Regions from separate parts of the Buttiauxella cochleicola genome, predicted to be linked through region 1. Evidence: predicted binding sites of a transcription regulator. Region 1 holds the regulator's gene; each other region holds the start of a gene.
The links. Region 1 encodes CRP, which controls carbon source genes, mostly activating them, when cyclic AMP is high. Its sites were predicted from a motif close to ATGTGANNNNNNTCACAT; they were not measured.

Region 1 (3,286 bases):
AAACGCTTGTAGCCGTTTTGCTGGTTTGCCGCCAGCATATGAAGCTGTTGGTAGCACTGGGTAATGAGATCCACCGCTTTTTGCTGACGAGCCAGCAGCGGTGGGAGCGCTTTTTCCGGATCGGTATGTTGAGTCAGCATGCCGTATTTTGCTTCACAGTAATCTGCCAACTGCCGATAGAGCAGACTCAATGATTCCCGCAGTGGCTGCTCGCGCCACATCCAGAACCAAAACCAGTTAAATACGCCGTACCAAATCGTACCGGAGACATACAGCAGCATCGGTTTCCAGATCGGCATATTCCCGGCCATGCTGAGCGTAAATATGGCAGCAATGAGTGATGCGGGAAGCAGACGAGCGTGCAGGGAACTGATTTCTGCCGTGACACCCAGCAAGAGCGCCATCACAACAAGAATGACGGGCAGTGGCACAGTGGTGTAAAGCAGCAAAAGCTGCATGATCAAACTGCTGGCAGCAAACAGACAGCCACCGACGATCAGGCGTTTGAAGAAACGTTTGTGCGGAGTATCAAGACCGGCAATGTTGCAACAGGCAGGGACTAAAGAGAAAAGCAGACCAGACTGGAGATCGCCGACGAGCAAACCTACTGCCACCGGAAGGCACAGCACCAGCGTCTGCCGCAGTGCGTAGTTAACTTCGGGATGGTAGATCAGTCTTCGCCACATAAACCCTTCTTACTTAAAGCTGCAGCGGCGTTAGCTGCGTTCATTCACCCGAATCACTTACTTGAGTAAGCTCATCGGGATGAACTCACTTGCTGCCTTGCTGCAACTTCAATTAATCGGGTTTCGGATTTAGTTTTTTAGAGACAAAAAAGGCGTGTTATGAAGCAACACGCCATTTTTTAGACGGAGATTAACGAGTGCCGTATACGACGATCGTTTTACCGTGAGCGGAGATCAGATTTTGATCTTCCAGCATTTTCAAGATACGACCAACAGTTTCGCGAGAGCAACCCACGATCTGACCGATTTCCTGACGGGTAATTTTAATCTGCATACCGTCTGGGTGAGTCATTGCATCAGGTTGTTTAGCCAGGTTCAGCAGCGTCTGCGCGATGCGACCGGTAACGTCCAGGAATGCCAGGTTGCCTACTTTCTCTGAAGTGACTTGCAGACGGTTAGCCATCTGTGAAGACAGGCGCATCAGAATGTCTGGATTGACCTGGATCAGCTGGCGGAATTTTTTATAAGAAATTTCAGCCACTTCACAGGCACTTTTAGCACGAACCCAGGCACTACGTTCCTGACCTTCTTCGAACAGCCCTAACTCACCAATGAAATCGCCCTGATTTAGATAGGAGAGGATCATTTCCTTGCCCTCTTCATCTTTAATCAGAACAGCCACAGAGCCCTTGACGATGTAATACAACGTCTCTGCCTTCTCACCTTGGTGAATGAGTGTGCTCTTCGATGGATACTTATGAATGTGGCAATGGGACAAGAACCATTCGAGAGTCGGGTCTGTTTGCGGTTTGCCAAGCACCATGCGCGGTTATCCTCTGTTTTATAACTGGCTACCAACGACAGGACGCTAAACATCCTGTCTGGCGTTGCAAGTAATTAGAATATTCCCCACCTTGGGGAGATGGCATGCAAGTCATTCTTGCTGCCTGTAATTAGTGATGTCCTCTGCATACATGCATAACGTCAATGTATCGATGTAGCATCTGGATTGTTTTAGCATAGCTTTTGACAAGTGTCTCCTGTTGTCTCGTTTCAGCTTGACGCATGTCGCCTTCCGTTGCCAGATTTGCTGAATCTGCGTACTCTGAAAGGTAATTTTTCTACAGGAGTGAGTAGCATGCAGGCACGAGTGAAATGGGTTGAAGGGTTTACCTTCCTGGGCGAGTCCGCTTCAGGGCACCAGATCCTTATGGATGGCAATTCAGGTGATAAAGCACCAAGCCCAATGGAAATGGTGCTGATGTCCGTTGGCGGTTGCAGTGCAATTGACGTAGTTTCTATTTTGCAAAAAGGCCGCTACACCGTGACCGATTGTGAAGTGAAACTAACCTCTGAGCGCCGTGAAGAGGCTCCGCGTTTGTTTACGCATATCAATCTGCATTTCATCGTGACAGGCAAAGAGCTAAAAGATGCTGCAGTTTCCCGTGCAGTAGACCTCTCTGCTGAGAAGTACTGCTCTGTTGCACTGATGCTTGAAAAAGCGGTAAACGTTACACATAGCTATGAAGTGATTGAAGGCTAAAGAGTGAAAACGGGCGGGTTCAACCGCCCTGATTATTGATATTCCGACCTTCTGCCAGACGCTTAACCAGCGGTGTCATAATCAATTCCATCGCCAGCCCCATCTTGCCGCCCGGCACCACCAATGTATTGATATGCGAAATAAATGAGCCTTGTAGCATGGCGAGCAAATACGGGAAATCGATGTCATCCAGCCCGCGAAAATGAATCACCACAAAACTTTCATCCAGAGACGGGATGCCGCGAGCTGCAAATGGGTTAGAGGTATCAACAGTTGGGACGCGCTGGAAGTTGATGTGGGTGCGGGAGAATTGCGGTGTGATGTAATTGATATAGTCGTCCATAGAACGAACCACAGAGTCCATTACCGCTTCTCGGGAATGCCCGCGCTCACTGGTATCTCGCACTAACTTTTGTATCCACTCCAGGTTCACAATCGGTACCACACCAACCAGCAAATCGACGGCTTTAGCCACATCGTGCTGTGGCGTGACTACACCGCCGTGCAAACCTTCATAAAACAAAACATCAGTGGGTTCTGGCAATGGCTGCCATGGCGTAAAGGTTCCGGGGATTTGGTTCCAGGGTACGGCTTCATCGTAAGTATGTAGATACTTGCGTGACTTACCTTGCCCGGTTCTACCGTATTCAATGAACGTCTGTTCAAGCAAACCAAAGTCATTGGCTTCTGGGCCGAAATAGCTGATATGGCGCCCCAGGTCGCGTGCTTTACGAATAGCCATATCCATTTCAGGACGAGTGAAACGATGGAAACTGTCACCTTCGACTTCCGCTGCACGTAAATTGAGTTGCTGGAAGATTTTACGGAAGGCAAGGCTGGTGGTTGTCGTTCCCGCGCCGCTGGAACCTGTTACGGCAATAACCGGATGTTTGGCTGACATAAGGCAACAACTCCATGGGTGATCGCAAGTGTGTGTAAGTAAGGGCTGGCCCTCACTCTCAGGGAGATAGCTGGGTGAGGGTGGTTTTATTATGCAGTATAGAAGTTAAACGCTTAGCCGCGAAACTGCCCGCGAGCCATAATATTTACCGTTTCA
Region 2 (3,286 bases), on a different contig from region 1:
GGGTTCTATAAAAACATGGGCTGTGAAACATTGATAAAACTACGGCCAGGGGACCTGACGATTCTTTTCCCCGGCGAGCTTCATCGCCCTATGGCAACGCTAAATGAACCGGCTGCGCTGAGGAAAATTGTAGCGAAGATTGATATGAGTTTAATTACCAGATAACACCTGTCCGATTAAATACGGAAGACAAAAAAACAATCAGTTCACTATTAGTTCCGGGTTTGTAGACATATGCTTTGTTTATCAAATGCGGAGGTAATTATGAACAAAACGAAACGTTTTTTAATGCAGTTAAAAGCCCAATTCGAACGTGAAGAAAAAGCGCATAAGCTGTTGGGTTTGATTTGGCTTTCACCCCAACAACGCTATGAAATTTTAAAAGAGATTATGTTGCCGGTCGCGGTTAAATGAGTGGCTGAATGGCGGGTAATAGCCACTTACCCGCCTACAACAGCTAACCTTTCAAAAAGGCCAACAAATCAGCATTAATCCGGTCCTTCTCCGTGGTGCAAATACCGTGTGAGCCACCTTCATAAACTTTGAACGTCGCATCTGGCAGTGTCGCCGCTGTCACCTTGCCACAGGTTTCAAAGGGCACAATCTGATCGTCGTCGCCATGAATAACCAGCGTCGGAATGGTCATTTTCTTCAGATCTTCGCGCAAATCGGTTTCCGAGAACGCTTTGATACAGTCATACAACGCTTTGATGCCACCTTGCATGCCTTGCTCAACAAAACTCTCTCTGACACCTTCTGAAATTTCAGCCCCTGAGCGGTTATAGCCGTAGAACGGTAGCGTCAGCTCTTTGAAGAAGTCCGCACGGTTCGCACGCACGCCTTCGCGGATACCATCGAACACATCAATGGGTACACCATTTGGGTTGAAGTCCGTTTTGACCATGATGGGCGGAACGGCACTTATCAGCACCGCTTTTGCCACACGACTGGTGCCATGGCGGCCAATATAACGTGCCACTTCCCCGCCGCCGGTTGAATGCCCAACGTGAACGGCATCTTTGAGATTGAGATGCGCGGTCAATTCGGCAAGATCATCGGCGTACTGGTCCATGTTATTTCCGTCCCAGCTTTGCGATGAGCGCCCATGCCCTCGCCTGTCATGAGCAATAACCCGAAATCCTTTCTGCCCTAGGAAAAACATCTGGTCTTCAAACGCATCCGCCGTTAATGGCCAGCCGTGGCTGAATACTACCGGTTGTCCTTCTCCCCAATCCTTAAAGTAAAGAGAACTGCCGTCCTTTAACGTGAGTTTGTCGTAATGGCTCATGATATCTCCGGTTCAGGTGATGACCGCACAAGGCCTGAGTGAAACGTGCCTATAAAGAGTAATGCAAGTTTTGCCCATGGCAGGTTTATTTACGGTCAGCAATTAATCAATGCGGCTTATGGACGGTTTCTTTCGATAGTTTGAAGTTGCTCTCAAAATGTTAATAAACATGGAGCACTCCATTCCCGAAGGCGTCATGTTACCGATATCATGTTACCGGTATCAGAGAGATGGTGATTTATGCTTAACGCATATCTTGCCTACTAATTCGGCGCAGAGGACAAACATATGACCGAAATAACAGCACATTACGGCGCAGGGACCCTACTTGGGATCGCAGCTTGTGCAGTCGTACTCCTACTTATTCTCATCATGCGCTTCAAAGTGCATGCATTCTTAGCATTAACTCTTGTGAGTGTTGTTGTTGCACTGGTCACCGGTGTGCCGTTCGATAAAATTGTCCCAACAATTTTGGGCGGTTTTGGTAGTACCCTGGCGGGCGTTGCCCTGCTGGTTGGCCTGGGTGCCATGATTGGTCGTTTACTTGAAATCTCTGGCGGTGCCAAAGTATTGGCTGACACACTGGTCGGGAAATTTGGTTCACACCGCGCGCCACTAGCGCTTGGCGTTGCATCTTTGCTGTTTGGCTTCCCAATCTTCTTCGATGCGGGCCTGGTGGTGATGTTGCCAATTATTTTCAGCGTAGCAAAACAATTCGGTGGTTCTACGCTGAAATATGCGCTGCCTGCTGCGGGTGCATTCGCTGTAATGCACGCACTTTTGCCGCCGCATCCGGGTCCGGTTGCTGCAAGTGAATTGCTCGGCGCGAACATTGGGCTTCTGGTCATTGTTGGCCTGGTTATCGCGATTCCAACCTGGTATCTCGGTGCGTATCTGTTTGGCCTGTATGCTGGCAAGAAATTCGAAGTACCATTGCCTTCTTCTTTCCTCGGCAATGTAGAAGCTGATCCAAACCACCAGCCACCATCTTTTGGCACTGTATTGTCAATTCTGCTGCTGCCACTGGTGCTTATTTTCCTTGATACCGGCCTGAACACAGCAACTGTGCTCGGTTGGGTAACGGCTGACAATATCGTAGTTCAGTTCCTGCGCATGTTGGGTAAAACCCCGATTGCATTGCTGATAACTGTATTCTTTGCTCTTGCTGTGTTTAGTGGTCGTCATAGCCGCCAGCATCTGGAAAAAGTTTGCGATGGCGCGCTTGGTCCAATCTGCGGCATCATTTTGGTGACCGGTGCGGGTGGTATGTTCGGTGGTGTTCTGCGTGCCAGCGGCATTGGTGATGCGCTTGCTGGTGTGCTGTCTGATACAGGTATGCCAGTGATTGTTGCCGCGTTTGTTATCTCTACCGCTCTGCGTGTGGCACAAGGTTCTGCGACCGTTGCTCTGACTACCACTGCGGCACTTATCTCGCCAATGGTTGCGGCAACGCCAGGCCTGAGCCAGTTCGATCTGTGCTTCATCGTGGTGGCAATTGCAGGTGGTGCAACTGTTCTGTCTCACGTGAACGACTCCGGTTTCTGGCTGGTTGGCCGTTTCCTGGAAATGGACGAGAAAACCACACTGAAAACCTGGACTGTGATGGAAACGCTGATTGGTACTATCGCTTTCCTGTTCGCATTAGTCGGTAGCATTATTCTGTAACTGCAGTTTGTGACTCAGGTCACTTTAAACTATACGTTAAGCTCAGTATTATCACTGCAGACCAAACCCTCACTCTTACCGGTGAGGGTTTTCTTTTGTAAGGTCCACATCAGGCACATGAGTGCCTGTTTTTTTACACGGAGAGAAATATGTCCAGACCAGCCATTATCATTAATGAACTCGATGCCGAGCGTATTGACCGTTTGCTGGAGCAACCACAATTTGCTAACCAGCCGGTAGCTACAGTGCTGAACGCAGAACTGGACAGAGCAGAAATGTGTAAGCCTGAAGATATTCCGGCCGACGTCGTAACGATGAACAGCCGCGTTAAAT
Region 3 (3,286 bases), on a different contig from region 1:
CTATTCTGCTTTTTCATATGCCGGTTTCAGCAGAACTAACTTAATAACCCTGGGAAGATCGTTTTCAGGCCAGTCACTATAAATTCGATACCCAGCGCCATCAACAACAACCCCATAATACGGGTGATAACGTTGATGCCGGTTTGCCCCAACAAACGGACTAACCACGGGGCAAGGCGGAAAACCAACCAGCAACAAAAAGCAAAGAGTGCAATAGCGATTGAAAAACCAACCAAATAATTCCAGCTATGGTAACGCGTGCCCCATACAATAGTCGAACTGATTGCACCAGGGCCTGCCATTAAAGGCAATGCCAATGGCACGACCCCCACACTTTCACGGATAGCGCTTTCTGATTTTTCTTGTTTGTTCTGTTTATCTTCCCCGAGCTTACCGCTGATCATCGACATCGCAATGGTGACCACCAGGATACCGCCAGCAATGCGGAAAGAATCAATTGATATGCCAAATAATTGCAGAATACCGTCACCGAGGAACAACGACGTCCATAAAATAATCGCTACCGACAAGTTGGCGGTAAGGTTTGTTTTATTCCTGGCCAACGCCGTTTGGTAGCTGGTCATACTGATGAATACAGGAATGATCCCCACTGGGTTTACCAGCGCGAACAAGCCAATAAAGAACTTAAAATAGGTAGGCAAATCGAACAAGGATTGAGCCACTCAAAACTCCGCGAATGAACGTAGCAAAGGCCGGCGTAATGTAATGGAAAACAGGTGCTGGCGCCACGCACTTTCGCAGCATAGATAACTACTTTTATTAGCAAATGCGATATTAAACGATATTGTTACCCACTTGTTGAAAATATGGTAATTTGTTTTATCTTTGCTGTGACTAAAATTTTAAAGACTTATCAGTTACCTGAATCCTCCCTGCTGAATGGAGTCAGCCTTAAAATATTGTGATTTATATCACAAAAAACCTACTCAGAAGTGAGTACTCTTGATGCATCTGAAGAGCAAATGATTCAGAGGATGAATAGGTTTTTTTAGGTAGGCTCTTTTAGTAAGTCAGCAAGATGTTTTGGGAAGTTTTTGGATAGTCGTGGCTCGTGTCTTACGCAAGCTGTTGCCCGCTGACTATACTGTCGTCTCGAGCAGCTCATTTACTAAAAGAGTTTAAACATTATCAGGAGAGCATTATGGCTGTAACTAATGTCGCTGAACTTAACGCACTTGTAGAGCGCGTCAAGAAAGCCCAGCGTGAATATGCCAACTTTACTCAAGAGCAAGTTGATAAAATCTTCCGCGCCGCCGCTCTGGCTGCTGCAGATGCTCGAATCCCTCTCGCGAAACTGGCCGTTGCTGAATCTGGCATGGGTATCGTTGAAGATAAAGTGATCAAAAACCACTTTGCTTCAGAGTATATCTACAACGCCTATAAAGATGAGAAAACCTGCGGTGTGTTGGATGAAGACCACACCTTCGGGACTATCACCATCGCTGAGCCAATCGGTATCATCTGCGGTATCGTGCCAACGACTAACCCAACTTCAACGGCTATCTTTAAGTCTCTGATCAGCCTGAAGACTCGTAACGCGATCATCTTCTCTCCACACCCACGTGCAAAAGACGCGACCAACAAAGCAGCAGACATCGTTCTGCAAGCAGCGATCGCTGCTGGTGCACCTAAAGATCTGATCGGTTGGATTGACCAGCCATCTGTTGAACTGTCTAACGCACTGATGCACCACCCAGATATCAACATGATTCTGGCAACTGGTGGCCCAGGCATGGTTAAAGCAGCATACAGCTCCGGTAAACCAGCAATCGGCGTTGGCGCAGGTAACACTCCAGTTGTTGTTGACGAAACTGCCGACATCAAACGTGTTGTTGCTTCTATCCTGATGTCTAAAACCTTCGATAACGGCGTAATCTGTGCTTCCGAGCAATCAGTTATCGTTGTTGACTCTGCATATGATGCAGTGCGCGAGCGTTTTGCATCACACGGCGGCTACATGCTGCAGGGTCAAGAGCTGAAAGCTGTTCAGAACATCATTCTGAAAAACGGCGCGCTGAACGCAGCTATCGTGGGTCAGCCAGCAACTAAAATTGCTGAACTGGCAGGCTTCACAGTACCGGCTGACACCAAGATCCTGATTGGTGAAGTTAGCGTTGTTGACGAATCTGAGCCATTCGCTCACGAAAAACTGTCTCCAACTCTGGCTATGTACCGTGCTAAGAGCTTCGAAGATGCCGTTGTTAAAGCTGAGAAACTGGTTGAGATGGGCGGCATCGGCCACACCTCTTGCCTGTACACAGACCAGGACAACCAGCCAGAGCGCGTTAAGCACTTCGGCGACAAAATGAAAACTGCACGTATCCTGATCAACACCCCTGCTTCTCAGGGTGGTATCGGTGACCTGTACAACTTCAAACTCGCGCCTTCCCTGACTCTGGGTTGTGGCTCATGGGGTGGTAACTCTATCTCTGAGAACGTGGGTCCTAAGCACCTGATCAACAAGAAAACCGTTGCTAAGCGAGCTGAGAACATGTTGTGGCATAAACTTCCGAAATCTATCTACTTCCGCCGTGGCTCCCTGCCAATCGCGCTGGACGAAGTGATTACTGATGGTCACAAACGTGCGATGATCGTTACCGACCGTTTCCTGTTCAACAACGGTTATGCAGACCAGATCACTTCTGTTCTGAAAGCAGCTGGCGTTGAAACTGAAGTATTCTTCGAAGTAGAAGCTGATCCAACTCTGTCCGTAGTACGTAAAGGTGCAGAACTGGCGAACTCCTTCAAACCAGACGTGATTATCGCGCTGGGTGGTGGTTCACCGATGGATGCTGCGAAAATCATGTGGGTTATGTACGAGCACCCAGAAACTCACTTCGAAGAACTGGCTCTGCGCTTCATGGACATCCGTAAGCGTATCTACAAGTTCCCGAAAATGGGCGTAAAAGCGAAAATGATCGCGGTTACCACCACTTCCGGTACTGGTTCAGAAGTGACTCCGTTTGCTGTTGTAACTGATGATGCTACTGGTCAGAAATACCCACTGGCTGACTACGCTCTGACTCCAGATATGGCGATTGTTGATGCCAACCTGGTCATGGACATGCCTAAGTCCCTGTGTGCATTCGGTGGTCTTGATGCCGTAACTCACGCACTGGAAGCTTATGTTTCTGTTCTGGCGAGCGAGTTCTCTGACGGCCAGGCTCTGCAAGCGCTGAAACTGCTGAAAGAAAACCTGCCAGCATCTTACAACGAAGGCTCTAAAAACCCAGTTGCTCGTGAGCGTGTACACAACGCTGCGACC

Region 2: LVQ79_RS05995 (GntP family permease) is a predicted target of CRP. The motif match lies at 1,427-1,444, and genes of this name have one in related genera.
Region 3: adhE (bifunctional acetaldehyde-CoA/alcohol dehydrogenase) is a predicted target of CRP. The motif match lies at 921-938, and genes of this name have one in related genera.

What each region holds. Positions count from the first base shown of each region.
Region 1 is NZ_JAJSOU010000002.1:42,527-45,812, reverse strand. Features, by position in the region: gene LVQ79_RS02515 (YccS/YhfK family putative transporter) at 1-686, opposite strand, end outside; gene crp (cAMP-activated global transcriptional regulator CRP) at 877-1,509, opposite strand; gene LVQ79_RS02505 (OsmC family protein) at 1,825-2,229, shown strand; gene LVQ79_RS02500 (phosphoribulokinase) at 2,249-3,130, opposite strand; gene LVQ79_RS02495 (YheU family protein) at 3,244-3,286, opposite strand, start outside.
Region 2 is NZ_JAJSOU010000003.1:366,005-369,290, reverse strand. Features, by position in the region: gene LVQ79_RS06010 (NanQ anomerase/TabA/YiaL family protein) at 1-165, shown strand, start outside; gene LVQ79_RS06005 (hypothetical protein) at 265-414, shown strand; gene LVQ79_RS06000 (alpha/beta fold hydrolase) at 458-1,288, opposite strand; gene LVQ79_RS05995 (GntP family permease) at 1,577-2,953, shown strand; gene rnk (nucleoside diphosphate kinase regulator) at 3,103-3,286, shown strand, end outside.
Region 3 is NZ_JAJSOU010000004.1:192,583-195,868, reverse strand. Features, by position in the region: gene LVQ79_RS07205 (YchE family NAAT transporter) at 36-683, opposite strand; gene adhE (bifunctional acetaldehyde-CoA/alcohol dehydrogenase) at 1,163-3,286, shown strand, end outside.